Regions from separate parts of the Endozoicomonas sp. ALD040 genome, predicted to be linked through region 1. Evidence: predicted binding sites of a transcription regulator. Region 1 holds the regulator's gene; each other region holds the start of a gene.

Region 1 (10,405 bases):
AGAAACATCTGCATGCAGTTTGATGGTTATTTTAAGCAGCAGATACAACAGCAGCAGAACCTCTATTCAAAGGTTATTTGACACTTTTCGTGTAGAAATGCGGGCAATGCACGATTTCTATTGTTTGGTTATCCTTTTAAAAGCCAGAATAGCCAGACAGCCCGGTTTTTGTGGTAACAATCAGAAAGATCGTGTGTAGCTCAGCTGAAGGCCATCACTGGTACTGCGACTGGATCGAATCGCCGTATAATTCATGCTCAGACTGGATTGCCCGGACATTGTGGTGTTGTAGCCCATACTCAGATACAACCCATTGTCGTTAATCTTCTGAGCCCGATATTCTGACGATGCATGCTGGCCGGTATTATTAACTGTGTATCTGGACTTTCCACTCAACACCGTCTGCTGCTGGTAGCCCGCAGAAAACTTCAGGGCCGAGGGGGTACCCCCGGTTTCATTCAGTAAGACAAAGTCACTGCCCAATCGTAAAATCGATTGCTCAAAAGACTGCCCGCGCACAGCCAGCGCTCCGTCAGACAAGCCTTTCTCTCTAAAGCCATCCGACTCTGAATGATGATAAAGGAACTCAACCATAGGTGTGACGGTAAGACCATCGAGCCAGTTATCCATATCGATGTCATAACCCAGGGCACCGAAGGCATTCCAGTCGGTGCCTGAGCGATAGGCTCGAAGTCGATGACCATCGCTACCCGTGCGTTTGCTGCTGTATTGTTTGGTACCAAGAGTCAGGGCTCCATCAAACTGCCATTGATCCCTCTGCCAGGACAGGAACGGACCAAAGTGAACAGACTCTATGGAGCCCGAACCCAATTTCTGCTGAAAACTGGCTGATGTTTTCCGGCTACCCAGCATCAGGCCGACAAGGGTATTTTCAGTGGCCTGAGTGAATACTCCGACATTCAGCCCGTGACTGTCGGCATTCATTCCCTCTAAACCAGGCAGTGATGAGTAATGGGATTTCGAACCATAAGTTTGTACAAAGCTGTGCCACTGACTGCTCTCACCGCTCTGCAACTTCCCGGTAGATGTTTGGTTACCGCCTTTCACAGTACGTTGATCCAGACTGGCATTATCAAGAAGAAAAGCCTGACCATTGCGGTAGAAATCCAGAATCTGACGCAGATCACTCAACTGACTGAACAGCGCCCGGGTAGTAGCCATTTCCAAGTGGCGTGAGCCATTTAACGTCGCCTGAGCACTGGGAGACGGATGAAAGAGCACTTCTCCGGCTTCAGGCAGAGACTGATCAATCAGTGACTGCAACTCACGACTGGCAGCCCCTTTCTCAACTCTGACAACCACCCATTTTTCCTGAGCACCTTTTACCCCATCGACAGGTTTTCCAGGCTTTTTCGGACTTGCAGGATCTGTCGGGATGAGACTCGAATCCGAGTCAGGTTTATGATTAACGTGCGCTTCTCCGCCTTCACCACCGCCTCCGTCACCGCCATTTTCAAGGAGCCTGAGAGTAATTTCATAAGGCTTGTCTTCACCGGGATTAAAAAAAGAGACCGGTTCAACCAATACCGGAGCAGGTTTATCATCACTGCCGTTGTCCGGGCCGTATAGCCATTGACCAAATTTGTAGGAGAGTCCGCCAAGCCCAGTCCCCAGCAGGGCCGTTCCCCCGGTCACAATTATGGCCGGATCAATGGCCAGCACTGGCAATGGCAACACAGCGGTTGCCAACAGCATGACCAAGACCATAGATAATTTGAGCGATTTTCTGGCCATAATTCCCTCCCCCGGAGTACTGATTTAATTCCTTCGGGGGACTATGACCGATTATTTTCAGGATTTGACTAACAAGGTTGTTATATTAACGGTTGTGTATTGCCCGCTTGCTAACGAAACTTTTGCATTATATTGACAGCATCTTCCTGCCGGAGCCAGTCGATAAGCTTTTGCTTCCTCTGTTCCAGCCTGACTCGCGGACTCTCTGGCCCGGTTTCTTCATCGGAAGATTCAGACCAATCCAGCTCTTCAAGCTCCCGGTCAATTTTCTCCAGCTCATCCACTGCAGAGCTCACTTGCTGGTAAAGGTAAAACTCTTCCTGATAGTCCAAATCTTCAGGCAGCTGCTGCCAGAGCGTCTCATTCTCAACAGAATCCTCAAGGCTGTCGACTTCAGACTGGGTCGAATCGTATTCTGATGGCGGATTGTCTTCATCGTCAGAGGCACAAGAAGTTAAATCGTTAAAGCCCCCTGAATAGTGATCTAAAAAATCACTATAATCCCATTTCAATCCCACAGGGTCATCGAGCTGCAGACTGCCCGGGTCATTTGCCGTCGACTGCAATGACGAAAGCACGGTTATCGCTGTGGGTGAAATCGTCTGGGAGGAGTCTTTAAGCCTTCCATCCCTTCGCAGTTGATCAACAATAATGTCTTGTAGCTCGCCCATGCCCCATTCCAGCGCTTTTGTTGTTAATCCACGATATTCCAGTTCAGCGATCAGGTATGTCCGAAGGGCCATCAATTCTTTGAAGTATGCCCTTGAGCGAAGCTGTTCCTCATTCAGGGCCTGCTGCCAGCTCTCAAGAGCTTCTTCGCCAGCCAGCTCAATCTCCCAGTCTCTGGCGTCATCGTCATAATCGTCAATGCGGTGAATATAATCCAGAGGTTCGGTCAGCATGGCTTCCAGACCTGCCCCGAGACGGGTTTCATGTTCATCAACGGCAATGTACTTTTTAACCACTTCCAGAATTACCCTGGGGTAGTCTTCATCAGGAATCTCCGACAGTGGCATTTCAGAATGCTGTCGAACAAACTGCATCTTCAGCGTATTGATCTGACTGAGATAATCTGCTGACTTTTTTTGCTCCAGCAAGAGATCATCGCGCACCCGTTCCAGCGCCAGGGCTTCGGGATCTGCTTCAGCCTGAATAACAGGATGATTCTTCACTGTCATGAGAGTCCGTGACAGCTCTTTCGCTTCCTGTCTTGATGCCTGCAGCGAGGCTTCAGCAGCAACCAATTCTTCAGCAAACTTGTCTGCCTGTTCAGGGTCGCTGCCCTTTTGCAACCCATTGAGCGTTCTCAGAGCTTCAACCAGCTTAACCTGAGTTTCCAGAGTCTTGGTCTGACCCTCTATTTCCTGAACTTTCAACAGATAGTTCATATCATGGAGCTGTTCGACCTGACGTTTGAGAGCGGTCATTTCCTGTCCCGTCAGAACAACGATCTCCTGACATTCAGACTTCAGCCGGGACAAGGTCCTGGTAAACTCATCAGCATTACTTTGAAACGACTCATGAGGCGTTTGCAAATACCCCCCGAGGAGCGACAGCTGTTCCTCAATGTCCCTGAGCTTACCTTTGAGCTCTGGCAACGTCTGAACATCAGCCAGAGATTCGCTTACAAGATTGTCACTGGCACTCAGCTCTCCCTGTAATTTTTTGACATTGCCTTGTGCTTTTTCCAGCTCGTCCACGACTCGTTGATGAGCTTCTTTATCAATGCCTTCGGGTTTTGACCTGAGCAGCTCAAGCTCGTTGGTCAGGGAATCCAGTCTGAATTGCAGTTTAGCCCCGGAGTCTTCCAATTCTTTGAGCTTTAGCCTTCGCTCTTCGGACTCTATCTTGGTTGACTGCAGCTGAACGGATACAGCACTCGCTTCCTGCTTTGTGGCATTTAACTGCTCCGAGACCTGAGCGAACGCCTCTTCAACTTGCTTAAGTCTCTCACTCATTTCATGAACTGAGTCGTTTTTGCTGATCAGGTCCTGCTGTAATTTTCTGGCAAGAAGCTGACTCTGCTCAGCTTCAGATTTGGCCTGCCTGATTTGCTGTTGCCAGACTCTTCTTTTTTTCTGACCTCGTTTATTATTAAACTGAGTGACTTCTTCGAGCAGCTGCTTATTCATACTGCTCAGCGCCTGAAACTGGAGCTCCAGGTTATGCTTTTGCTCCTCAACCTTTCTTGAGTGGTTTTTGCTATTCAGCGAATCACTGGTCAGTTGATCCACGTGATCCATAGCGCTGACCACAGTCCCCTCTATGGCCTGGCTGCGCAGAGACTCATACTCTGCATTCAGGTCAAATGCCTTCTGCTCAGAGCTTTCCAGAACACTTTCTGTTTTCTGTAAAAGGTCGCGAACTTCCCTGATCTCTCTATCTCTAACCAGCACCTCTAGTCTCACCCGGTCCAGTTCGGCTCTGAGCTGTTGATTCGAAAGCTCACCCTGACTGATATTCTCCTTAAGGCCGGTATAACTTTCCTGCAACAATTTAAGCTCATTCTTTTTCTCTTCAAGCTGACGCTCTGTCAAGACGAGCGCATCCCGATCGGTCTTTTCCTGTTCCCTGAGATGCTGGATCTGCACCTCCAGCAAACCTTTTTCTTTAGCAGCGGCTGCTTCCCGTTGCTTAAAACCATTGAGCTCTGCTGTCAGCACTTTTCTGGAACAAGCCTCATGTTGCAACTGAACTCTGGTTTCCTGGAGCAGTTCCCCCTGAGCCTGCAGTTCTTTTTCAACATCCTTGAGACGCTGAGTCGACTTATGGGCTTCTACCCAACGGGCTCTGACCATCTGCTCTTCCCGGGTGAGCAGATCAATCTGCTCCCGATAAAACTGATTCTCGGAAGCGACCTTTGCTGAGTTATTGATCAACCCGGCCTTCTCTTTTTGCAATTGTTCCAGATCTGACCTCAGTTGCCTTTCCTGAATGCGTTGAGCCGCCTTATCCTTCTCCAGCTGATTCTCCAGCTCATGCTGTAACATCTGACTGCTTTCAAGCTGCATACGAACAGCATTAAGTTCATCAATGACAATCAGGTAGTCCTTATAGGTTTTGTCTTTATGCTGAATGGCAGAACTCAGCTGAGACTCCAGGAACAGTGCCTTCTCAGTAGCCCTCTCCAAATCAAGCTTTTGGGTAACCGCCTCATCAGAAACCGTCTTTACCTCCGTTTCCAGAGATCGAACTGTCTGCTGGGTTTGAAACAGCTGGTTTTGAATAGCCTGCTGATCGGCTCCTGCCTCCATCAGCATCCGCTCGGCTGCCCTGAGTCTTCTTTGCAATGGTTTAATGGTGTCTCGCTCAACGGCTTTCTTTTGCAAAATCAGTGCCTGAATGTCAGTAGTCTGATGGTTTTTCTGCCGATTCAGCCTTTCAAACTCAATATCTTTTTCTTTAATGGTTTCAGTCAGAATCCGTGCTTCATCTTCAAGCGCCTCGACCTTTTCCTGAAAAAGCTGAAGTGTCTCTTGTAACCTCAAATCCTGTTGTTTTAACTGCTGGCGATCTCTTCCCTTGTCACTGCCTTGCCTGTTCCTGAGCGCCTCACTCAGTTGTTCAACTTCATCAAGCACTTCCACCATCTCACGATCAACTTTCCTGTGCTGCTCAGTCAGTGTTTTCAACTCACCAGCCAACTCTTTTTGCTGTTTCTCCGCAGCCCTGAGTTTTTCGATTCTATGTTGCATTTGTTTAAAGTGTTCTTGCCCTGATGCCAGATCCGCTTTTCCCGGGAGCAGCTGGTCGGCCAACTCTGCTTTTCGCTGTTTCTCCAACTTCAGCGCGTCTTCTGCCTCACGGAGCCTTCTATCCAGAGCCTCTGCACGCTCAGACTCTCTTAGCTCCAGCTGTTCCCGAATGATTCTCTGGGGTTGTGCATGGGTAATGACAAAATCAGTCAGTTGCTTTGAACGTGTTTCCAGCTCGCCTGAATGGGTCCGCAGATAAAACAGGTAGCCCACCCCTGAACATACAGCCAGTCCGGCAGCAACAGGCACCGATACAGAAGCGGCCCCGGCGGCAAAAGCACCGACGACCAGAACCCCGGTTCCCTTGGCTATCGTGACAGCAATTCTGCGGCCATCCCAGATCGCACTTTTTTGAAGCCGGATACGATGCGCCTCTTCAAGCTCAGCACACTCGGCCTCTTCGAGCTTTAATGCCCTGAGTTCCTCAATTGTCAGCTCACCCTTTCTGGCCATCAGGATTTGCTTTTCCTGTGGTGAAAGATCATTGAACGTCAAATCCTCAGCGGCAACGAGTTCCTCAAAGGTTCGAGGTTCAGCCACTTGCACGGTTGGAGTAAACAGAATCCCTGTCACTGAGCTGAGCAGACTCATGGCGTAAATCTCCCTGATTTACGAAATTGTATTCAGTACAGTTATCGACACATTGGCGCTGAAGAACATCTTTCTTGCATCATAGGTATTGATAGCGTTCACAGCCTTCTCATCAAGCTCAATGACTTAACTGCCAGGCAACTGATCAAGTACAACATTTTTTTAGTGCGGACTTATCGCAACCCAGTAAGGATTTTCCGAAAAAGCCTTAAGTATGAAGGAATTACGCTTTAGTCTCGGAAAGCACAGACTTACACTTTGGTAGCATTTTCAATAGAATCGTCAGCGATTTCGCCAATACGACTTTGAGGCCACTCAATGACGTCAAAGCCCAATGTACGACAACCTGGCCATGTGGCCTGCAGAGACTGCAGTCTTAGCTCCCTCTGCCTACCTCTGGCATTGAATCTACAAGACATTGACCAGCTTGATCGCATCATCAAGCGAAGCCGCCCTCTCAAGAAGGGGGAACACCTGTTCCTGGAAGGAGACCGGTTTACCAGCGTCTTCGCTGTCCGTTCCGGGGCCTTAAAAACTTATACCGCCACCAATGAAGGTGAGGAACAGATTACGTCTTTCTATCTTCCCAGTGAGATATTGGGCCTGAGTGGTCTCGATACTGACGTCTACCCGGTCTCTGCTCAGGCCATGGAAACCACCATGATCTGTGAAATCCCCTTTGACCAGCTGGAAACGCTATCCGACCGATTCCCGGAGTTGCGTCGTCATATGATGCGCCTGATGAGTAAGAAGATTCGTGAAGATCAGCAGATGATGATGCTATTGTCCAAGAAAAACGCTGATGAAAGAATTGCGACCTTCCTGATCAACCTGGCCAGTCGTTTTCGTCGCAGAGGCTTCTCATCCCAGTCATTCCGCCTGTCCATGTCCCGCAATGAAATGGGCAATTACCTGGGACTGGCTGTAGAAACCGTTAGCCGGGTATTTACCCGGTTCCAGAAAAACGATCTGATCTTCGCAGTGGGCAAAGAAATTGAAATCCGTGACCCGATTCAATTATGCTCCCTGGCGGGTGGAAAGTCTGTCGGTTTGGAACAGATTATCTCCTCCGCATAAGCGCACCAGGAACGGACATTAAGGGAAAGATATGATCGTTGACGAAGCTTATCTGAAAGCACAGATTAGAACCGTTTCTGACTGGCCAAAGCCCGGCATTCAGTTTCGGGATGTGACCACTCTTTTCGAGAACCCCAAAGCCTGGCGGTCGGTCATGGACAGCCTCATTCATCGCTATATGGATGTTGAGTTTGACCGGATCGGCGCTCTTGATGCGCGGGGCTTCCTGATAGGCTCTGCATTGTCATATGCCCTGAACAAACCACTGATCCTGTTTAGAAAAAAGGGAAAGCTGCCCTACAATACTGTCGCTCAGGATTATGAACTTGAGTACGGGAAGGCAACGCTTGAAGTTCATGCAGACACTATTAAGAAAGGCGATAAAGTCATTCTGGTTGACGACCTGATTGCTACAGGTGGCACTTTGCTTGCGGCCGGTCAACTGGTCAGACAACTGGGCGGACAAATTCTGGAAGCAGCTGCCATTATGGATCTTCCAGACCTTGGTGGTTCAAAGATACTAAATGAAGCAGGAATTCCTGTCTTCTCACTGTGTGAATTTGAAGGGGAGTAGTCTCCTTCTTTTCTTTCCCGGCACCCCACGCCTTTCAACGCCTTCGCAACTTTCAGGTATTCAGTTTTATCGGAAAATGACTATCAGGGGCTGCTGTGGTTTTCACACCCGAAGTATGCCCTGGTTAAATTATGCTGTACTTAAGAATTTTCTGAGTGCTACGATAATCTGAATAATGAAAATAATGCTCTAAGACAAAGGAAATCCCGATGGGTATTTGTGCAAAGGAGCTGCGCCACTACGTTGTTCGCCCGACCCTGAAGCATTTAAAAATGTGGAGTCCTACGGCAGAAAATCTGCTGCTGGGAACAGCTGCCAGAGAATCCGGACTGGGTTTTCATCTTAAACAGGAACACCATCAGGCTCTGGGAATTTTTCAAATCTCGCCCAGAATGCATCGCAATATCTGGGACCATTATCTGGCGAAGAAATCCGACCTTTCCAGTTTGATCCGGGGACTGGCCAGCCAGAGAGAATTTCTGGCTCATCCGCATCTGGAATTAGCGACCAATCTCTCTTACGCTACCGCCATTGCCTGGATGATTTATTATCGAATCGATAAGCCAATCCACAAGGTGCCCCACGATGACGTCTATGCCTTGGGTAAGCTTTGGCATAATTACTACCACCGTCACCACCCCGGCCCCATTGAGAGCTTTGTGGACAGTTACAAGGCTTTAATAACGAATTCTATGGAAGAGTCAGTGTCAGAGAGTCTGAAGACTCCCTAACGCTGTCAGCTGGCACGATCCCGCTTTTCTGCACATTTGATGCAAAGATCGGCGTAAGGCATAGCTGCCAGACGGGCTTCAACTATCTTGTCACCGCAGCCGGTACAGAAGCCGTAATCATCATGATTCATACGATCCAATGCTTTGTTTATCAGATTAAGTTCAGCCCGGGCATCATTACCCAGCTGATCAATAACCTCATCATTTTCCCTCTCCTGCGCCTGCTCCGACCAATCGGCATTGGCTCTGCGAGTCATATCTTTATTGATGTTTCCGAGCCGGATATTCAACTCGTCTCTGCGAGATAATAACCAGACTCTCAGTTTCTCGTAATCAGCCATGGAAGTCCCCTGAATAAATGTCCACGATTATTCTGTGTATAAACGACTGGAACCTGTGTCCCTGCGCATTTTGTCCATTAGATAAGCATAGCTTCACTTAACCATATTTCGACAGCTCATTCACAATAGCAGCCGTCAGCCCTGTGAGTTCGGGAGGTAACTAATTGGTTAGGTACTTATAGCTGCTGCTGTCATTATCCCTGATGCCTATCGTGAAACCTTTGATTATAATGTTGTGAATTTTCGGGATCTTGCCCGTTTCACCATTATCCAGAGCAGTAAGTCACCCGGTTTAACCGCCCCCTCTAAGGGCCTTAAATGAAGTTGGGTACTTTCAGAGACAAGACAGAACCAAAATGCAGAGCCAAACAAAAAGCGCAAAAACCCACTTCAACAAACTACAGAAACGCCTGAGACGAGAGGTAGGTCGGGCCATCGCCGAATACAACATGGTTGAGGACGGCGACCGCATCATGGTCTGTCTGTCCGGGGGTAAGGACAGCTATACCCTGCTGGATATTCTGCTGAACCTGAAGACTTATGCGCCGGTCAATTTTGACCTTATCGCAGTCAACCTTGATCAGAAACAGCCTGGCTTTCCTGAACATGTACTGCCTGATTATCTGGAAACCCTGGGTATTGAGTACCGCGTTGTTGAGGAAGATACCTACTCCATCGTCAAAGAGAAGGTGCCTGAAGGCAAAACCACATGCGCACTCTGCTCTCGGCTGCGCCGAGGCATCCTCTACCGCACGGCCAGCGAACTGAAAGTCACCAAGATTGCCCTGGGCCATCATCGGGATGATATTCTGGAAACCCTGTTCCTGAACATGTTCTATGGCGGCAAGATGAAAGCCATGCCGCCCAAACTGGTCAGTGACGACGGTCAGCACACGGTAATCCGTCCTCTTGCCTTCTGCCGTGAAAAGGATATTGTCCGTTTTTCCGAGTTTAAGGCATTCCCGATTATTCCCTGCAATCTCTGCGGCTCTCAGGAAAACCTTCAGAGGGAGGCAATCAAGGCTATGTTCACCGAGTGGGACAAACGCTTCCCCGGCAGAATGGAGAGCATGTTCAGAGCTCTGAGGAACGTAGCGCCCTCCCATCTGGCAGACAGCTCACTGTTTGATTTCAACAATCTGACGGCGGATGGTCAGCCTGTTAAAGATGGAGACACTGCGTTTGACCCGGTGGATGTACCTCTGTCCTTCAGGGATGAAAACGATGAAGAGGAAAAGCCTGAACAAGCTTCCATTGTGAATATTGTTAACCTCTGACACGCACACTCTTGGCTTTGCTTTGGCCAGGTTCTTGAATCACTCCAGGAACCTTGCTGATGCAACACGCCTTCCCTGGCTCGTTACTTTTATCCAACCCCTCCGGTATTCACCGGAGGGTGCTGCCTGCTGCTGAGGCATCAGCAATATAAGTGCAATCAATGGCTACACTATTGCTCTGGGCAGACTAGTGGCCCGTTAGAGGCTTTTCCAGATCGTACTTCAACAAATCATTACTCTCAATCATGGATACCAACTCTTCTATATAATCAATACCTCTGGAGGAATAGGCATAAAGTCCCTG
Region 2 (10,405 bases), 2.9 Mb from region 1:
CCGCATCACGACAACGTTCAACTATATCTTCTGGTTGACTCTGATCGTATATTTCCAGCGGTAATGAAAGCTGTTGAAACGCTTCCAGTGATACGCCGTCACCCAGAGTAACCCGATCCAATAAAACGACATTCTTTTTTGTACTCACATTTTTTACCTTTGGAATTCGGTTTTATCTTTTCAAAAGACAGTGGCCTGCTATCATGACGTTACGAAAACAGATTCCATCAGGAGGTCTCAATGGAACCTGCTCATCACACCATGAACGATCTGTTTGATCAGCTTGGATTGCCCAGCAGCGACCAAGAAATCAATGCCTTCATCGAAGAGCATAAAAAAATGCCCCATCGGGTAAAAATTGAGCATGCCGACTTCTTTTCAGACAGCCAGCAGGCTTTTATTCAACAGGCATACAATGAAGACGCTGACTGGGTTGTAGTCATTGAACATCTGGACGCTCTGTTGAGAGAAAAACCATCCTGAGAATTTCGGAGTTCTATGACTGTCTTTGGCGAACCGCCTCAAACAGGCAGACACCTGTCGCTACAGAAACATTCAAACTGCTGACTGACCCTGTCATGGGGATAAAGATTAAAGAATCACACTTGTCACGGGTCAGTCTTCTCATTCCCTTACCCTCAGCACCCATCACCAGGGTCAGGGGCCCCTTGAGGTCTGTCTTGTAAATATCACAAGCGCTTTCACCGGCGGTGCCAATCATCCAGATGCCACGATCTTTCAGCCAATCCATGGTTCTGGAAAGATTGGTCACCTGTACCAGCGGGACATTCTCTGCTGCGCCACAGGCCACTTTTCGAGCCGTCGCATTCAGGCTGGCAGATTTGTCTTTGGGCGTAATCAGAGCGTGAACACCGGCGGCATCAGCGGTTCTTAGACAGGCACCCAGGTTATGAGGATCGGTCACGCCATCCAGTATCAAGAGGAAAGGCGGCTCATCCAGCGTGTTCAGAAGATCTTCCAGATCGCCCTCCCGGTAAACTTTCGCCTGCGCAACACGGGCCAGTACGCCCTGGTGCACCCCTTCAACTTTCGAGTCCAGTCGGCCGCGCTCGACAAAACGCACCGTCACGCCCTGGTTGCGGGCTTCCTCCACCAGCGCATTAATGCGCTTATCAGTGCGACCTTTCTGGATCAAAAGTTCTAAAACTTTTTCAGGAGAATGCTCAAACAGGCTCTGCACAGCGTGCAGGCCAAAAACAACATCATCACTCATTACGGAAATTCGTATGCAGGGTTGGAATCAGGATTGGAATGCATATTAGCAGAGCCGAAGGCTTCAGTGGAATGGATACCGCTCTTCACGCTTGAATAAACAATACCCTGTGATCTATACCATTGAGGGTCATCTGGTACAGGTCAAGGTCGTAAACGTAACATCCCATGACTACAAAAAGCGATGAATGGCTGCCTGCCACCTCACGCTAACACGAGCACTGACAACAGTTCTGCCCCATAGCCTGATCTGGAAGTGACACTCCCCGCCTTGTCAGGCGAGGCTTCTGACTTCACAGGCTACAGCCAGCTTATAGCGACTGGACTTACACAGAAGCCTCCATCAGCAGTAACCGGGTGCCCCTCGGTTATTGAAGTCGTCATTCCCGCGAAGGCGGGAATCCAGCGCCAACAGTGGGTCTCTGCCTTCTCGGGGATGACAAGGCCAGGGGGCAACGGGCAGTATAGTTCTGGTGGTGAGTCAGTGTGGATTCCCGCCTTCGCGGGAATGACGAGAATGAAGCCGTGAATAACGGGAGTCAACTCGTTCTCACGCTGGAGAGAGTTTCGCGACACCCTCGATTGGGCGAGGGTTTACGACGATTTTGCTAACTGGCAGGCAGTACGTGAAAAAAAACAGCAAAGAAATGACAGACACTACCGCCCAGAACAAAAACATGCCAGATAGCATGGTTAAAGGGCAGCTTTTTCCACAGGTAAAAAACCGCCCCAAGAGTATAAGAGAGGCCACCCGCTAACAGCCAGTAGATACCCTCCAGCGATATCTTGCTGGCCAACTCTTTTGACGCAAAAAGAACCAGCCAGCCCATCAAAATATAAGTGGCTACCGAAAGTTTTTTAAAGCGTGGACCAAACCAGACTTTAAAAACAATGCCCGCAATAGCCAACAGCCAGATAATGGCAAACATGATCCAGCCCAATGTTCCCCTCATGCTGACCAGTAAGAACGGGGTATAGGTTCCGGCGATCAGAAGGTAGATGGAACAATGATCCAGCAGCTTGAAAACCTTCTTGGTGTTCTCATGCTGGATACTGTGATAGAGCGTGGAAGAGAGAAAGAGCAGTATTAGCGTTGCCCCATAGATACTGAAGCTGACAATGCGCCAGACATCATGCTGTTCGGCAGCATAGGTTACCAAAAGGGTCAAACCGGCCACACTGAGCAGAGCGCCCAGACCGTGGGAGATACTGTTTGCAATCTCTTCAGCCAGGCTATATCTGGCCATGAGGTTGTTTCCTGTGTCGGTGTTGACTGACATCTTAACACTCGGAATAGGCTATTGAGCCCGGATAATACTCAAGATTCTGGTTAATGTCAGAGCAGATTACAAAGAAAGATCAACTTGCTGATCAAAAAATCTGGAAGCGCGGGATTTGGCGGCTACGATATGGTTGAGAATGCCCTAACCGATGAAGACATTCCCTGGTTCCTGACTGAGGCCTCTCTCGATAATGATCCGGCTGTTTTCATTACGGCTCTGGGTCATGTAGTCAGACATAAGGGCATTGCTCAGTTAGCAGAGCAAACCGGCCTGAATCGTGAGAGCCTTTATAAAACATTTAACGGCAAAGTCCAGCCTCGATGGATACTGTTCACCGATTGCTGAAATCATTAGGCGTCAAATTGGAAATTGCCGCCTGACCGCTTTCAAATCACTTAGCCTTTCTCTTTCTCGGCTGTCTGTCGGCCGGTTTTGCAGACGACTTTTTATTCGTTTCTGGCTTCTTACCGGCTGAGGATTTACCGGACTTCTTGCCGGTACTTTTAGCCCTGGTTTTTTGCTTGCGAGTGGGTTTTTTCTTTTTACCTGTAGTTTTCTTGCCCGATTCTTCAGACTTTGCTGCATCCAGTAAAGCTCTTTTTGCGGCCCGACTCTTGGCCACACTGGTTAATGGCTTGCCACCTTTTGAGGGGCTTTTTCGCGATTTGCGGGAACGTGAAGGTCTCTGCGCAGTACCTGTGGATAATTCGAAATCAATTTTCTGGTCATCCAGATTGACGCTGGCCACCATGACTTCGATATCATCACCTAATCGATAACTTCTGCCGGTTCTTTCACCCACCATACGATGATGAACAGCGTCGTAATGATAATAATCATCCGGAAGGCTAGTGACGTGTACCAGACCTTCTACATAAATATCATCCAGGGCGACAAACAGGCCAAAGCCTGTAACGGACGAAATGACACCGGAATACGTCTGTCCGATATGCTGCTGCATGTACTCGCACTTCAGCCAATCCATAGCATCCCGTGTAGCTTCGTCTGCCCGGCGTTCTGTCGCAGAACAGTGCTCTCCCATGGCCAGCACTTCACTGCCATCATAGGGATAAATGGTCTTTTTATTCATCTCTCTGGCACCCACGCGAACAACATGCCGGGTTTCAACAGAAGAACGAATAATATGACGGATAGCCCTGTGCACCAGCAGATCAGGATAACGACGAATCGGCGAAGTGAAGTGCGCATATTCGTCAAAAGCCAGTCCGAAGTGCCCCTGATTATCCGAAGTGTACACGGCCTGACTCATAGAACGCAGGACCACTGTCTGGATCACATTGTAATCGGGGCGATCTTTAACCGATGCCAACAAAGCCTGAAAGTGAGCGGGCTTCAGCTTGCCAGCAGGCAGCGATAAGCCAAGACTGGCAATAAAGCTGTTCAGATTGAGCCGCTTCTCCATAGTAGGCCCTTCATGCACGCGATAGAGCCCGGGAATCTTGTGTTTCTGAAGGAATTTGGCCGCACAGACATTGGCGCAAAGCATGCATTCTTCAATCAGTTTGTGCGCGTCATTGCGGACAGCAGGGACAATCTTTTCGATTTTTCGGTTACGACCGAAAACGATCTGTGTTTCTACCGTTTCAAAATCAATAGTGCCACGGTCAGAACGAATACTTTTCAGAACCTTGAACAGGTTATAGAGTTCTTCTACATGGGGAAGAACCGCTTTTCGTTCGCGACGTAAAGCCTTGCCCTCATCACTGAGTGGCTTTGATAGCATTTCCCAAACCTGGGTATAAGTCAGACGGGCATGGGAGCGGATCAGACCCTCGTAGAACTTGTAACCGGAAATTTTTCCATTGCCACTGATGGTCATTTCGCACAGCATGGCCAGACGATCCACTTCAGGATTCAGAGAGCAGAGCCCGTTTGACAATACTTCCGGCAACATGGGAATAACATGTCCCGGGAAGTAGACAGAAGTGCCCCTGTTATAGGCTTCTTTGTCCAGTGCTGTTCCGGGCTTCACGTAATGGGAAACATCAGCAATGGCTACAAATAAACGCCAGCCGCCGCTTTTTTTGGGTTCACAGTAGACTGCATCATCAAAGTCACGGGCATCTTCGCCATCAATGGTAACGAAAGGCGTCTCTCTCAGATCAACACGGTGCTTTTTGTCCCGCTCAGCCACTTCCGGCTTGAACCGGGCCACCTGCTCTTCCACTTCAGGAGGCCACTCATGAGGAATGTCATGGGTGCGTAATGCAACGTCCACTTCCATTCCGGCATCTTGTCGTTCACCCAACACTTCTTTGATCAGGCCCAACGGCTGAACACGTCGGCCAGGCTGCTCAAGGATTTCAACCAGAACATACTGCCCATGGCTGGGCATCAAAGGGCCCGGCTTGATGAGAATTTCGCGACCAATTCTGGAGTTTTCCGGTACGACAAAAGCATTGTCGTTTTCTATGTAAAAGCGACCCACCAACTGGGTGGTATTACGCTCTATGACTTCAACAATCTGACCTTCAAGTCGTCCTCTGCGGTCCACTCCGGTTTCACGAATGACCGCACGATCACCATCAAAAGCCTTGCGCATTTCACGCCATGAGAGGTAGTAATCTTCGCCGCCCTCATCAGGAATCAGGAATCCATAGCCGTCCTTATTACCCTGAATACGCCCTTTGATCAGATCCATTTTACTCAACAGACCGTAGGTTCCCTTGCGGGTTTCCAGTAGCTGACCATCACGAATCATAGCTTTAAGGCGGAATAACAAAGCTTCCTGCTGCTCAGGCAGAGTTACACCCAACTCACGGCACAGTAACTTATGGCTTGCCGGAGCCCCTCTCTTTTCCAGAGTCTCCATAATAAAAAGACGACTGGGAATCGGGTTGTCGTAGCGAGCTGCTTCATCAGCAGCCTGGGAGTCCAGTTCTTTCCACCCTTTTTTGGGCATAGAGTTTATTAACCTCTCTGTGATCACATAATGTCTGTATGCAGTGTAACCCTACTCCGGGTAACTAGCAGCCTGTCGGACTTAAGACTGTCCTACTGCGGTTGCAATAAATTGGTCTAAAAATCCCTGTTTCTTCGTCAAATAGCTCGCTATTCTCCTCAGAAACAGAGATTTTTATCCTCAATTTCTTGCAATCCTCGCTACGGACGCTTAAGTCCGACAGACTGCTAGGAGCCTGACCGAGAATAGTCTGCCCTACTGCGGCGGCAGCAAATTGGTCTGAAAATCCGCTTTTGTTCGTCAAATAGCTCGCTATTCTCCTCACAAAACCGAATTTTCATCCTCAATTTTCTGCCGTCCTCGCTACGGGCGCTATTCTCGGTCAGGCTCCTAGCGCGCATCTTTGCTTAGTATGCCCACACTTTCAACAGAATTCCTACCGTATATGCGTTGGCAGACACGGCTATGCATTGATTCAGATCAATATTGTACGACAAGCAATTAATTAAACTGTTAATAGTTAACAAAGAAACTTTTTTGCAACCACATGCAAGGGACCACCATGAACAGAAACGTTCTCTCACTCACCATTGCTGCAGCTATTGCTGTTTCTGCTACCTCTGCCCAGGCTTATGAGGCCGGAGATTTTATTTTCCGGGGCGGAGTAGCCAGTGTTCAGACGGATGTTGACAGCGGGGGGTTGGAAGTCAACGGGGATGAGGACAAGAACGCAACAGTTGACGTCAACAATGACACCCAGCTGGGACTCTCCTTTACCTACATGCTGTCGGATAAGTTTGGTGTTGAGCTGCTGGCAGCGACACCGTTCAAACACACTCTGAAAGGAAAAGGTGATCTGGCAGGATTGGGAGATTTTGCCGAAGTTAAACACTTACCACCGACTTTGAGCCTGCAATACTACCCGATGGACAAAAACGCCAGGTTCCAGCCTTACCTGGGACTTGGTTTGAACTACACCGTTTTCTTCAGTGAAGATTTCAAAGGCTCCGCCAGTGATATCTACAGCGATCTGGAACTGGACAGTTCATTGGGCCTGAGTGGACAACTGGGCTTTGACTATCAACTGAACGAGCATTGGGCCGTGAATGCTGCTGTATGGTATATGGACATCAATACCACAGCGAAGTTCAGGGACGACTCTGGAGACCGCTACAAGCTGGACGCAGAACTGGACCCACTGGTTTACATGGCCGGTGTTTCTTACAGGTTCTGATGGCGAAGAAGCCCCCGCCGCCAGTAAATCCGGCGGGGGACTGGATCAGCCGAAAGGCTGTTCCAGAATAATGGTTTCTACACGATCCGGGCCGGTAGAAACGATATGGACAGGTGTTCCCACCACTTCTTCCAGACGGCGGATGTAGGCGCGGGCATTTTCCGGCAGATCATTCAGGCTCCTGGCACCAAATGTAGACTCACTCCAGCCGGGCACTTCTTCATACACCGGTTGAATTGCTTCGTACTCTTCCGCATCCACAGGGGTCGTAATGGACTCACCCCGGGCATTCTTGTAGCCGGTACAGATCTTGATCGTTTGCAGGCCATCCAGAACATCCAGCTTGGTCAGACAGAGACCGGATACGGAGTTGATCTGAACAGACTGACGCAGAGCCACAGCGTCAAACCAGCCACAACGACGGGGACGTCCAGTGGTCGCACCAAACTCATTGCCTTTCCTGGCCAGGTGCATACCCACATCGTCAAACAGCTCGGTCGGGAAAGGACCAGAACCGACACGAGTCGTGTAAGCCTTGGTAATACCCAGAACGTAGTCCAGATAGAGAGGGCCAAAACCACTGCCGGTAGAAACACCACCGGCTGTGGTGTTGGACGAAGTGACGAATGGGTAGGTACCGTGATCAATATCCAGCAGAGAGCCCTGAGCCCCCTCAAACAGAATGTTCTCCCCCTTGCCATGGTGCTCATGAACCTTGTCGGTCACACGCTCAATCATAGGTTTGATCTGTTCACCCATGGCCAGTGCTTCATCCAGAGTCTTCTGAAAATCTACTGTATCAGCCTTGTAGTAGTGCTCCAGAGCAAAGTTATGGTACTCCATGACTTCTTTCAGTTTCTGGGCAAAACGCTCAGGATGCAGAAGATCGGCAACACGCAGTCCACGGCGAGCTACTTTGTCTTCGTAGGCAGGGCCAATACCACGACCGGTGGTACCGATTTTGTCCTTGCCTCGTGCCAATTCACGGGCCTGGTCCAGGGCAATGTGATAAGGAAGAATCAGCGGGCAGGACGGGCTGATTCGCAGACGTTCACGAACAGGAACGCCACCTTCTTCCAGCTTGTGAATCTCTTTCAGCAGAGCTTCAGGAGACAGAACTACGCCATTACCGATGTAGCATACAACGCCTTCGCGCAGAATACCGGAAGGAATCAGGTGCAGAACGGTTTTTTCACCGTCGGTCACCAATGTATGGCCGGCATTATGGCCGCCCTGGAAACGCACAACCGCTTTTGCCTGCTCAGTCAGCAGGTCAACGATTTTGCCCTTACCTTCGTCACCCCATTGAGTGCCGAGTACGACAACAGTCTTACCCATGGTAAACGGTCTCTTACTTTCTAAAATAAACAGACATGACAAAGTTCAGTTCAAAACATTTTCTGAACCGACTCTCATGCATCTGTGACAGGCCGGAGAAGTTTAACTGAAATCAATTTCGATCAGACTTCCGGGTTATTCTACAACCCACTCTCCGTCACGGCAGACCAGCTGCCGGTCGCAACCCGTGCCTGCAGCGTCTGTCTCTTGTTCAGGCAGTTGGTAAACTACCCGTTGTCCCTGGCGACGCAGTTTCTTTACAACAGCAGGATCTGCAGCAACAGGGGCAAATATCGTCATTCGTTCGTCACTGGCATCCGTTTTCAGACCCGGAAGGCTCTTCAGCTCAATTAACGTCTTCAGGTCTGTACTGAAACCGGTAGCAGGGCGGGCTCTGCCAAAGATCCGCCCAATGCCGTCGTATCGACCGCCTTTGGCGATCGCCTGTCCCTTTCCGGGAACATACGCAGCAAACACGACGCCTGTATGATAGTTATAACCGCGCAACTCACCCATATCGAGGTAGAGGTTAGCTGACGGGTAAAGCTCAGCGACCTTGCCGGCAATCACTTCCAGCTGGTCGAGCGCTTCGAAAACAGCCTCAGGCGCGTCCTTCAGTACCGCACGGGCATCATTGATGACACTGGCATGACCTGTCAGGGATGTCAGCGCTTTAAACATCTTTGCGGTGCCCGAACAGATTTGCCAGCTGGCCAGCAGTTCAGATACTTCACACACCGCTTTTCTTTGCAGAGCATCAAACAGTTTCTGCTCCTGCTGTTCACTCAGTCCGGCATACTCCACCAGTGAACGATAGATCCGCACATGACCCAGATCGAGGTTCACAGACTCAATACCGATCGCTGCCAGTGTTTCCAGCATCAGGGAAATGACTTCAATATCACTCTCGACGCCGCCATGACCATAAAGTTCGGCACCCAGCTGAATGGGCGACCTTGTGGCTCCCAACGACGCTGAACGAGTGTGAAACACGCTGCTCGCGTAGCAAAGTCGAACCGGCCCTTTTGCTTTCAGGGTGTGGGCGTCAATTCTGGCAACAGCTGGCGTGGTATCCGCCCTTAACCCCATCGTTCTACCCGTGAGTTGATCTGTTACTTTAAACGTCTGCAACTCCAGATCGCGGCCCAGACCAGCTGTCAGTGACTCCATGAACTCCAGATGAGGAGGAATCACCAGCTCGTAGCCCCAGCAATCGAATAAATCCAGCATCTCACGACGAAGCATTTCTGCCTGACGTGCTCGTGGAGCAAGAATTTCCTCAATGCCATCTGGCAATAACCAGCGATCTGCGACGGTCATAACAGCCCTCTTTTTTTCGCTTTTACCACTGTGCCAGAAGTCTGTTGGACTAAAGGCTGTCCTGAGGCGGACAACTCAAGCCTGACAGGCTCCTGGAGCGATAAACTATTCCGCTTTTACGTGAGCATACTCAGAATTATGAGTCCTACCAACATGCTGCCAAAACCTGCCATGCGCAGCTGCCGGTTATCAATCTCTGACAACTTTGTGACCATATTGCGCCAGCGCTGGGGATACAAAAAAGGCAAGACGCCTTCCAGAACCAGCATCAGACTCAAGGCTATGCCCAGATGTTGCAACATATCCACAGGATGACTCCCCAAAGCTTTTAGTCCGGACAGGTCCACAAAAAAACCGGGCAGAACCCGGTTTGCGGTATCATACCACTGGCTGAAGCAGACTTCACGACCAGTAGTCGATAATTTATCAGTCTCTGATCAACCGGCAAGAGCAAAAGCACTGTTTCATTTCTTCATCGTCAGAGATCGCAACCCGCTTTTTGTGAGCCTGTCCGTTGGGAAGCGATCATCCGGATATAATGAAACTCAATCAAGGCCCTCACTCTACCGCTGATTCTGGATGGCGCATTGCCATTTTTGTATCCCCGACGCCGACAAATATGTTAACAAAATTGCCAATAATTGATAAACGACAGCTTTGAACGACAGGCTCTATCAGCAGACAGGACTCGCAACTACAACTCTACCTGCGCAAGAGAAGCATAATCAGTCGCCTGCGATCAGAATAGATCGCCTCTGTATCTTTTCTTCATTCCCAAAATTCTTAAGCCATGAAACAGGATAGCTTCGATTTTGAAAAACACAAAAAACGTGAAATTACCGTTTATGTCTTCCCGTGCAATTCTTCTGAGCTGGCACGTTGAACATGAACAGATGGGAGATAAATAATACAGCTTCAGATTTAGGGTCTATTGTTATGCCTCAACAATAAAAATCTATGGGCAAATTCAATTATGAAAGTAAAAAGATTTCTCACTATGGCTCGCCTGTTTCTGTTATTCGCTCTGTCGGTCATTTTGCCGGTCTCCGGTCATAGTTCTGCTGTTTCCGATCT
Region 3 (10,405 bases), 810 kb from region 1:
TTCCGCTTTCTTCAGATAGAGCGAAGAGACCAGAAAGTCCGGGCTCTTCAGGAACCGAAAGCCGCCTTCAACTTTTTGTTGCGACTTATAAGTAGACAGCAGCTCAGAGGCATTCAAACTATTTTTATCCAGTTCATTCGTGCTTAGGATAAAACAACCCAGTGAGGCTTCTGCATGCTCCCTTTTCTCGCAGGAAACAAAGCATTCAGCCTGCACAAAGTACTCGAAGTGATCAGGCTTGCTATCCGGCGATGGTCTTCCTTTGCCCGAATAGCAGGGTTTACGGATAACCTCTGGCTCTGTTTCGCTTTGGCAAAGTTTCGATTGTTTCTGCCACAAGGCAAAAGCCTTCAATGCATCGTCCCGGCACAAAAAGGCCTTTTTGCTCAGCTTCTCCAGATCACGGGCCTCTTTCAGTGACTGCTTTTGCATCTTTCGGGTCAATGTTTTCCGTTCACTAAGCCCGCGCTTTTTGTTGAGAAACAGGAACCATCGTTGCTGAACCCCTCCGTAGCAGGAAGGCACTTCAGCTGAGTAGTAATCTTCATAGCCTTCAACAGGCACCAGCGACACGGTTGGCGCTTTGCAGACCAGCTCCTTTGCCTCCTTGATGTTCAGGGGCACCCGGGAGATAAACAGCTGCTTTTGCTCATCAAGCAACTGAAGGGTTTCTGCAACATACATGGCAGCATCAGCAACCAGATAGCGGCTATTCAAAGCGGCCTTAAAACATGACAGATGATTTTTGATAATTTCCTGAAAACAGGTTTTGTCGTTTACATTACCGCTGGCAGGGGCCATAAACACAGGGATGCCCGCCTGATTTTCAGTCATTAACTGCAAGACTACCTGATTCAGGTCAGGCCGGTGGTCACGGCTGTAACCTTGGCAGATATGAATACAATTTAAGTCGTCTGGATTGTCATGACTGTTATAGACTCCATCCACATGAAAGCTGGTGCCATCCAGATTTAATGCCTTGCAAGGAAGTTTCAGATGATTGACGACCTTGACGGCCAGATTGAGATACAAGTCGCTAACACCAGCGTCGTACAAACTGTCGAGAGCCCGACCAAGTACCTTGTCGTTCAAGTGTTCGGCCTGTATACCTTCCCCGATAAGGCGGTCAATCGGCTTATCCTCAAAAAACTCAGGGAGCATGTACAGAGTTTGCCCCGTAAAGCCCAAGCCATTGATGATCATTGCGACTACAGCTTGTCCAATAGTGACATTACGAACATCGGAGTCATTTGTGATACGGGCAGCAATGTATTCGGCTATCTTTAACTCCCGACACATAGCGGCAACCAAGCCAAGGTGGTTGAGGTTCTTAGACTGGTATTGAGCTTGAGGCATGTTGGTGCACCTGAATGTCTGTTTATTTCTTTGACAACAGATTTTAGGCAAATATCAATCGGGGTGGTGAAAGGCAGGTCCAATCTACGAATTGCAGGAACACTCTCTGCTCTGGACAGCCATGACTCAACCCCCATGGTCACAGGGTTGTGGTATGCAGTGCATCAGACTTGTCTATCAAATGCCGAAAGGCGCTTGATTCTGATGATTACTGATGGAGCACCGGATATTGACCACTATGATGCGGTGGTTGACCTGGTGAAACGTTGTGAGTACTCAGGGATAGATGTTATGGGGCTGGGGATCAGTATTCAGCTACCAGAAGAGCTGTTCCCAAAAAGCCTGATGATTGAGCAGTTGTATCAGCTGAAATCTTCTCTGTTCGCTTTGACCAGGGACTGGCTGCTGCACTGAAACTAAAACGCCACTCACTGCTTTTTTGCTGTAGAGTGGCGTTTTCTTCCTGAGCAACTAAATCTTGCCACAAGGCACGATTCGGAATTGTTGCTTCTTATTGAGCATGTTCGGGAACAAAAAATGAGCTTGGGAGTAACAAAATTTTACTCCCAAACACCTGCCCTAGTCATCTAAATCATTGATATCATTATCAAATCCCATATCATGAAACTCATACCACATGACATTGATGATACCAAAGGCACACGCAAGGAGTACGCCCAGAATCCAGGCAAAATACCACATAGTCTGCCCTCCTTAGTAAAGTGAGTGGGTGTTTTCGTTAAGGTGTTCTGCTGTCATACGACCCCACAATTTGTAGAAACACCAGATGGTGTATCCCAGAATGATGGGAACAAATATCATGGCAACCACTGTCATAATTCCCAGCGTCAGGTAACTGGACGTTGCATCCCACAGTGTCAGGCTAACGTTAGGGTGGGTGCTGGACGGCAGAATAAATGGAAACAGTGAGAAGCCGGCTGTCATGATAATGCCTGCCTGGGTGATTGAACTGCAGGTAAAGGCCAGGCCGTGCAGACGGCTGTTGGCCAGAAGGAAGACACCAATGGCGCCAGCAAAACCCATGACCGGTGCAATCAGCATAACCGGGTACTTGGTGTAATTAGCCAACCAGATGCCTGCGTCAGCTATGTGAACTGTTTTGATCAGAGGGTTGGCTTCGCCATTCATAACCAGACCGCTGACGACCTCAAAGCCGGGCAGGTTAGCTACCCAGACACCCGCGAGTGCAAAGGTGACAATGGTCGCAAGGGCAGAGATGCGGGCGACAATGGTCGCACGCTCTTTGATTGGGCTACCAGAGCGCATGCTTTGCCATACAGATCCCTGCATGGTTAGCATAGAGACACTGACAACACCACAAAGAAGGGCAAAGGGGTTCAACAATGAGAAGAAACCCTGAGTAAAACTGGAGCGCATTGTGTCATCCAGATTAAAACCAAAGCCCAGGAACAGGTTGCCAAAGGCTACGCCGAATACCAGAGAAGGTACGATGCCGCTGATAAAGAGACCCCAGTCACAGTACTTTGTCTGCTCGGGTTTAACCTTGGAGCGATAATCAAAGGCCAGCGGACGGACAATCAGTGCGAACAGAACCAGCAGCATGGCCCAGTAGAAGCCAGAGAAAGCTGTGGCATAAACGATAGGCCACGCCGCAAACAGTGCGCCACCTGAAGTGATCAGCCAAACCTGGTTGCCGTCCCAGTGAGGGGCGACGGCATTGATCATGATACGACGTTCTTCGTCAGTTTTGCTCATGAAAGGCAGCAGGTTGGCGGTCCCCAGATCGTACCCGTCCATTATGGCAAAGCCAATGAACAGGACTCCGATCAGAACCCACCAGATGAATTTGAGAACTTCGTAGTCCATAAGGGCCTCCTTTTATGCCTGAGCCATATCGTCGGTACGATTGCGTTCAAAGTGGTAGCGGCCAGTGTGCAGGCTGCTAGGGCCTTTGCGGGCATATTTAACGATCAGGTAAATTTCGATAATGATGCAGATACTGTAGAGCGCAGTAAAACCAATGATGCTGAGCCAGAGGTCAGCTTCTGTCCGGGTAGAAGCAGACAGATAGGTAGGCAGAATGCCTGAGATCGACCAGGGTTGACGACCAAACTCAGCAACGAACCATCCCATTTCACTGGCAATGAATGGCAGTGGCAACGCATAGAAACAGAGTTTGAGGAATTTTGGACTATTGTACTCAGTTCTGCGGGCCGTCTTGTAGAAGGCGGTTACAAGCAGCAGGAGCATCACAACACCGAGACCTACCATGATTCTGAAAGAGAAAAACAGTGGCCACACGGTCGGAATAGCCTCTTCTGCAGCCTGCCGAACCATTTGGGGTGTCGCGCTTCGAATGTCGTCGGTATAGCGGCTGAGCAACAAGCCATAGCCCAGGTCATCCACGACTTTATCAAACTCGCGACGATTGTCGGGTGTATCTTCACCATTTTTAAGTTTTTCAAGCAGTTCGTAGGCTTTGATACCATTGTTGATTCTCTGAATCTTGTCGTCGATCAGATCTTTGATACCCAGTACTTCTGTGTTTGTTGAGCGGGTTGCGATTATGCCCATGACGTAAGGGATTTTGATCGCGTAATCTGTTTTCTGCTCTTCCTGGTTGGGGAGTCCAAAAACAGTAAAAGCGGCCGGTGCAGGTTCGGTGTCCCACTCGGCCTCGATCGCTGCCAGCTTGACCTGCTGTACGTCACCCAGTTCATAACCGGATTCATCGCCAAGCAGAAGCGTAGAGAGGATGGATGCCAGACCAAAGCCTGCGGCCACCGCAAATGAACGACGAGCGAAACCTATATCACGGCCTTTAAGCATGTACCAGGCACTGATAGACAGTACAAAGATGGCACCTGTTGTATAACCGGCAGAAACCGTATGAATAAATTTCACCTGGGCTACAGGGTTCAGAATCAGGTCAGCAAAGTTGGTCATTTCCATGCGCATGGTTTCATAATTGAACTCTGCACCTACCGGGTTCTGCATCCAGGCGTTAGCAATCAGTATCCACATGGCCGATAGGTTAGTACCTATAGCCATGAGCCAGGTACAAGCCAGATGCTGAACTTTACTGAGTCGGTCCCAGCCGAAGAAGAACATGCCGACAAACGTTGATTCGAGGAAGAAGGCCATCAGGGCTTCAATGGCCAGTGGAGCACCAAAAATGTCACCAACATAATGGGAGTAGTATGACCAGTTGGTTCCGAACTGAAATTCCATGGTGAGGCCGGTAGCAACGCCGAGTGCAAAGTTAATACCGAACAATTTACCCCAGAATTTGGTCATATCCCGATAGACTTGTTTGCCGGTCATAACATAAACCGACTCCATGATCGCCAGAATGAAGGTCATGCCCAGGGTCAGCGGCACAAAGAGGAAGTGATAGAGTGCTGTCATCGCGAACTGGAATCGCGACAGGTCGATGATTTCGTCTGTAATCATGGTGCTCCTCGTTTATGACAGTGTTAAATCAAATCCGTACTGAAAATCAGAAAATGCATGCTGCCACAGAGGTCCTTTTTGTGCTGCAGTTACCGCGCATTCTGGATAATAGATACATGCTAAATGCATGTATGTGGCCGGTGCGCCGGTATATACGAGTTTTAGATGGGTCTGGATCAATCTGTGGCTGGTTAAACAGATTTGTGGACATGTTACTCGGATTTGTTACATATATGAACTACAGTAGGACGCAAAGTTTGATCTTCATCAAAAATGTTTAAAATATATTGTTATCCAGGTTTTTTTTAGGGATATAAATGTTTTTTGTTTGAATATAAAGAATAAATCACTGTGTAAAAACGAAACATTCGAAATGTAAAGTGGATTTTTGGCTATAAGGAATGCTGATGGATGTAATATCTGTCTATCAGTATTTCTGATTGGCATATAGAAAATATTTGCTCGGTTGATTGTTATCAGGATGGGCTGAGAGGTGACTCAGCCATGGCTTCTGGCAGAGCTGTATTTGCTGATGACTTTATTGGCGTTGTATAAGTCAATGTGCCATTTGTTACTGGCAGGGGGAACTTCGATGGGCGAAATATTATCCCGTGAATAGCGAGCGCTCATAGGGCTCTCGAACTGGGCAATGAACTGTAATCGTTTCAAATCGGCCTGATAGGTGTGTACCAGGAAGTTAATGGTTCTCTCACTCAGGGGGACGCGATAGTAACGGATCAGGTTCTGGGCCAGTTTCTCGGCACTGGCCGAGAGGTTTTTATCAACATCTGCGGCCAAAGCTTCTCCCAGCGCTGCCTTGGTCCTGGCGCTCATACCGGGCTCAAGAAAAGCCAGGCTGGAAGCATTGGAACTCTCAATAGCCCTCTGAATCTGTGGGTCATGAAGATGTATGTAGGGGTCTAGAATAGTTGCCACCTCGATGGCCACCTCCCTGGCACGTGTTTCTGTCAGGTATCTCCGTGCAGGCGACAGGGAGTGGACTCGATGGCTATCTTTTCTCAAGCGGGTTTCCTTTGAAAACGCTTCCAGACGGTTGGCAACCTCCATTCTGGTGTCATCGTCCAGTTCGATACTCTGCTCTGAAATAGTCAGGCTGCGTTTTAAGTTCTCTTCAGGGTTGTGCTGATGGAGTGTGGAGAGTTTTTGCCAGTACTTCAGGGCGCGTTTGAGTTTGTCGCTGTCCCGTCCCTGTTTCAGGTAGGCGCGGTGAGCTTCATTGTAGAGTTGAATGGCTTTATCGAGTTGTTTGCGTTTTATGTTCAGGGCCTTAACGTGTTTGCCGGTTTTATGGGTCAGGTCCCTGGCCTGGCGAACCTGCAAACTGAGAGTGTCGAGTGACTCCCTGACTGCCGCCAGCAAATTCCGGGGGCTCAGGCCGTGATCGGTAATAATGTCATTCTGGATATCAACATTATGGAGCCAGGTTGCCAGAGCCTTGAGGCGTGAGTACACCCTGGCCCGGCTGATCCGGAAATCATTGCGTTCTTCCTCGAGCCTGTCCAAAGCCTTGGCCAGATCCCAGCGACCGGTATACTCAATTTTCAGCCAGGAAATTTTGCGCCCGCAAATCAGCTCGAAGCATAATATGAGTATTTCCTCGACATCGTGAAGGGTCATCAATTCTTCATTATCTCGCTCGCTGGCAGTGAGAATCCGCTCAATAAACAGAGGCTCCCTGGGTTGCCCTTCATGGGGTCTGGCCACGATCCCGCTTAACCTGTTTTTGAGCGCTTTGGCTATGCGTGGGTGAAGTTCTTTGAGTTCGTTTTGATAACGCTCTGTGTCATCGGAGACTTCGTGAACAATGTCATGCATTCTGTGATAAAGGCCAGCCCTGCGAAATATTTCAATCTGTTCGGCCTTGCGGGCCAGATCGGGGTCACCCGTAATATCTTCGATGGCTGTTGATATCCATTCCGGACCAAGATCGAACTTTTGCAAGAGAATACCGGCAGAGTGGATGCGACGTGCATCTTCGGTCATATTACGTTGGGTCAGATCACGCACCATGTAAATGATTTCGGGAATTCGGTCGATGATGCTGAGCAGGTTGTTTTTGTCTTGATTGATCCGTCGGCCGTGGGTAACGTCGTAAATTAGCTTGGTGAACAGACCCAGACCAATGGCAACAATAGAATAGCCAACAAAATACAGGGTTTTGTCCAAAGGCATCATGGTGCCGTAACCAATATAGTAGCCTGCAAAGGCGGCCAGAAGTGTGACCGGACCGGCAGTCCAGGCGTACTGCAGTATGGTGACACTCCAGGGCTCCTGGTGAGGAGCGCGTGCCACTTTCTCCAGCCAGCTTAAATTTCGTTCTTCAAGCTGCAGGTCTGCGTCATTCCGTTGCCGTCTCCAGCGACTGAAAAGAGCGGTCATTGTCGTATATTACGTTTTTTTCGGTAGGAGATGAGTACTATATTCTAAAGCCTCAGTGTGACGGTGTAGTATATGTAGATTTACGTTTCAGGATAAGCGTTTTGTAATCTCTTCTCGCGCAGGCTGTCCAACTTTGTCTGGTTCACCAACCGATAGTCGAATATCTGCACAGGAAGGTGCCCGACAGACTCTGTTCTTACCCAGATGCTTGGCCTGGTATAAAGCGTCGTCTGCCTCTTTAAGTATTTTGTCGAGAGTGTCGGTCTGCGGACCGGTGGCAGCAATGCCCAGGCTGAGGCTCAGGGGAACAGGACCTCCCTTGTAGAGTAATGCCGAGTTCCTGAGTCGCTCAGCGATCTTTACGCCCCTGACAGCATCTGTGTTGGGCAGGAGAACAACAAATTCTTCGCCGCCATAGCGGGCAATCAGGTCCTCTTGACGAAGATCTTTCCTTAGTTGACAGGCAAGGTCAGAGAGAACCTTGTCACCCGCCGGGTGACCGAAACGATCATTGATCTGTTTGAAATCATCGATATCTATGAAAATCAGACAGGATTGGGACTTTGCGGAATCAGGGCGGTGAAGCAGTTCTGAAGCCTCATTGACAAAAGCTCTCCGATTCAGAAGACCCGTCAGTGAATCAAGGCTGGCCTGCAGTTTCCAGAATCGAGTCTGCTGATTGGCCTGAAACAGGGTTCGCGCATGGTTGCTGATGTCGGTTATCTGTTGCCACTTCAAAGGTCTGTTGGGTTGGCTTCCCGGTGAGACCACCAGCAGACTATGGTGGTTTTCTTCACTGTGAAGCAGAAATATCCAGTATTTAACGCCGTTTCGATCTTCAAGCCGGATATGGTGCTTTTGTTCCGAGGTAATGATGTTCATCAGCTCATCTTCAATACTGTCAATACTGTTTGTTAGAATCTGGGCTGCTTTAGGGTAATGGCTGCTGACATCCCACTGGTCTTTATTCTTAATCAGTATCATAGAGGGTGTATCGGGTATTATCGCATCCAGAGTTGCCAGAATACGCTGTCGAATGGTCTTTTCATCCATTAGTGCATTGCTGGGTGCCTGAAGATGTTTGCGAAGGGCTGAATCAAAGACTCGTCGTTTATCAAATTGGCTGTTAACCAGATTGATAGAGATAGCCTGGCGATTCTTGTGTTTGCGGTTAATCCAGTAAAGACCGTTAATTAGCATGGATTGGAGAGCAATTAATGCCAGTTCGGCCTGACTGGGAATGACTCTGGGCCACTCTTTTGAGGCCCAGCTGCTAAATAGGGCAAAGAACAGTGTGAGCATGACCGGTAACGCCAGTTTGGCGGGTCTGACACCCTGCGAAAAAATAGTCAGAAGGCTGGCAATGAGCAGGACTGCGGACACTGCGATCATTAAAAATGCCGCATTGAGAAGCAGGGTTTTCTCTGTGGCGAAGAAGCTGAGAACCAGTCCGACCGACAGGCAGCTAAGCCAGAGCATAAGTCTGTCTGTTTTGGGATTATAGAGTGCCAGCAAACCGAGGTTCTTGTAACAGCCCAGGGCCGAGACAAGGCTGATGACCGTCATGATCAGCACCCAGAATTCGGGGTCCCAGGACCCGTTAATTATCCAGAAAATGTCGCCTTGGTAAAATACGATCAGCGTCGTGGTGGCCAGCAGGTGTGCAGTAAGCAACAGGTAGGAAGGGTGCCGGGTGTAGATCATTACAGCCGCTGTAACGATCAGAAAGAGCAGAAGCAGTGCCAGCAGTGAAGCTGACAAGGCCTGATTTTTGTATTCATCCAGCATGTAGAGTGATTGTGGCCAAAGGTGAGGGTTCAACCTGTTTGGTTCTGAGCTGTCCACACGTATATAAATGTCGTGGGTTTTGTTCCCAGGTAGCCGGAGTTTCAGAACTCTTGGGTCTGACTTGCGGCTTTGACTGCCAATACCCAATGAAGTGATCCGATAACCCTTTTCAGAAGGTGTGAAGACATCAAGTTTCTTGTGGGGAGTCCTTCTGAATACCAACAACCAGTCTGAATTAAGAGAATGATTCAATGTCAGGCGGAGTTTGTACCAGCGATCACTGGTGCCGGGCTGTTTTCCGCTCAGGATCGCTTCCGGAGCAGGAACCGAAGTCAGGAAGCTGACCAGTTTAACCGGTCCAGACGGTGAAGATTCTGCAACGGAAGTCCCGTGGGTAGCCTGGCTGACAAAAAAGATCAGCAGAAGCACCAGAGCCCTGATGAAAATGACTGCTCTTTGCGAACAGGTTGAGAAGGTCAATAGAACCCGCAATTCAGGCAGTCCTCCATGACGAATTGACAGCTTTTCACTCTTCCTTCAAAGGGTCGTCTGTTAAATCTATTTACCCTGTAAATGATTGTGACACAGACAAGGTGTGCAGGCCAAGGTGGCAGAGCGGATTCGTCACTAATTTAACTTCGACTGACGTTGCTTGTCACTGGTGCAACGAGTGTACATCAGGACGTCGAGTCCTGATGTAGTGGAAATTACATTGCAAAGTGCTCTTTAGAAAAAGTGACTTTCTCGTTAATAGGCATAGTCCAGTTGGGCAGAGACTCAATCAGCTCCAGACGGGGCTGGATGCCGCAGTCATTGGCGATCTGGATAGCCAGGCCGGGTCGGGCATTGAGTTCAAGGATCAGTGGACCATCCCTCTCATCCAGGACAATGTCCACGCCCAGATAACCCAATCCTGTCATGTCATAACAGGCTGATGTCAACTTGAGCAGTTTGTCCCAGTGAGGTACTGCCAGTTTTTCAAAGCTGTGACCCGTGTCAGGGTGCCTGTCAATCGGCAGATCAAACTGGACGGCTCTGAGGCTTTTGCCAGAGGCAATGTCCAGACCCACTCCAACGGCTCCCTGGTGAAGGTTGGCTTTACCATCAGAAGCCCGGGTGGCCAGACGCAGCATGCCCATCACCGGAAAGCCCCGGAAAACAATCATACGAATGTCCGGCACACCTTCAAAGCTGTAATCATTAAATACCGGGTCTGCCACGATCAGGCTCTCGATCATGGCTACATCACTTTTGCCTCCGAGACTGTAAAGGCCACCCAGAATGTTGGAAACATGTCGGTTGATGTCTTCAAATTCCAGAGTGTCGCCGCTGGCTTTTACATAACGTGGACCGTCGCGACCCACGATGACCAGAATGCCTTTACCGCCACTGCCCTGGGCGGGCTTGATCACGAAACTGTTGTGTT

The links. The regulator FNR, encoded in region 1, switches genes on or off when oxygen is low (the NO sensors DNR and NnrR bind a similar motif). The targets are predictions, from matches to a motif close to TTGATNTANATCAA.
Region 2: ACOJUN_RS05665 (OmpW/AlkL family protein) is a predicted target of FNR. The motif match lies at 5,910-5,923, and genes of this name have one in related genera.
Region 3: ACOJUN_RS19770 (cytochrome ubiquinol oxidase subunit I) is a predicted target of FNR. The motif match lies at 5,049-5,062, and genes of this name have one in related genera.

The regions. Positions count from the first base shown of each region.
Region 1 covers NZ_CP184829.1:4,663,084-4,673,488, reverse strand. Annotated here, with positions in the region: gene hemN (oxygen-independent coproporphyrinogen III oxidase) at 1-81, shown strand, start outside; gene ACOJUN_RS17610 (autotransporter outer membrane beta-barrel domain-containing protein) at 181-1,755, opposite strand; gene ACOJUN_RS17605 (hypothetical protein) at 1,866-6,101, opposite strand; gene fnr (fumarate/nitrate reduction transcriptional regulator Fnr) at 6,420-7,178, shown strand; gene ACOJUN_RS17595 (adenine phosphoribosyltransferase) at 7,213-7,752, shown strand; gene ACOJUN_RS17590 (hypothetical protein) at 7,962-8,483, shown strand; gene ACOJUN_RS17585 (TraR/DksA family transcriptional regulator) at 8,489-8,824, opposite strand; gene ttcA (tRNA 2-thiocytidine(32) synthetase TtcA) at 9,181-10,101, shown strand; gene ACOJUN_RS17575 (glucosaminidase domain-containing protein) at 10,289-10,405, opposite strand, start outside.
Region 2 covers NZ_CP184829.1:1,753,568-1,763,972, forward strand. Annotated here, with positions in the region: gene ACOJUN_RS05630 (D-2-hydroxyacid dehydrogenase) at 1-148, opposite strand, end outside; gene ACOJUN_RS05635 (DUF2789 family protein) at 241-483, shown strand; gene rlmB (23S rRNA (guanosine(2251)-2'-O)-methyltransferase RlmB) at 497-1,234, opposite strand; gene ACOJUN_RS05645 (hypothetical protein) at 1,534-1,776, opposite strand; gene trhA (PAQR family membrane homeostasis protein TrhA) at 1,842-2,480, opposite strand; gene ACOJUN_RS05655 (addiction module antidote protein) at 2,598-2,861, shown strand; gene rnr (ribonuclease R) at 2,908-5,439, opposite strand; gene ACOJUN_RS05665 (OmpW/AlkL family protein) at 6,002-6,673, shown strand; gene ACOJUN_RS05670 (adenylosuccinate synthase) at 6,719-8,011, opposite strand; gene ACOJUN_RS05675 (ATP phosphoribosyltransferase regulatory subunit) at 8,147-9,331, opposite strand; gene ACOJUN_RS05680 (DUF2065 domain-containing protein) at 9,448-9,633, opposite strand; gene ACOJUN_RS05685 (death domain-containing protein) at 10,305-10,405, shown strand, end outside.
Region 3 covers NZ_CP184829.1:5,471,631-5,482,035, forward strand. Annotated here, with positions in the region: gene ACOJUN_RS19750 (IS1634 family transposase) at 1-1,356, opposite strand, end outside; gene ACOJUN_RS19755 (hypothetical protein) at 1,387-1,770, shown strand; gene cydX (cytochrome bd-I oxidase subunit CydX) at 1,936-2,058, opposite strand; gene cydB (cytochrome d ubiquinol oxidase subunit II) at 2,071-3,204, opposite strand; gene ACOJUN_RS19770 (cytochrome ubiquinol oxidase subunit I) at 3,217-4,791, opposite strand; gene ACOJUN_RS19775 (hypothetical protein) at 5,290-7,191, opposite strand; gene ACOJUN_RS19780 (diguanylate cyclase) at 7,279-9,471, opposite strand; gene ACOJUN_RS19785 (alpha-L-glutamate ligase-like protein) at 9,687-10,405, opposite strand, start outside.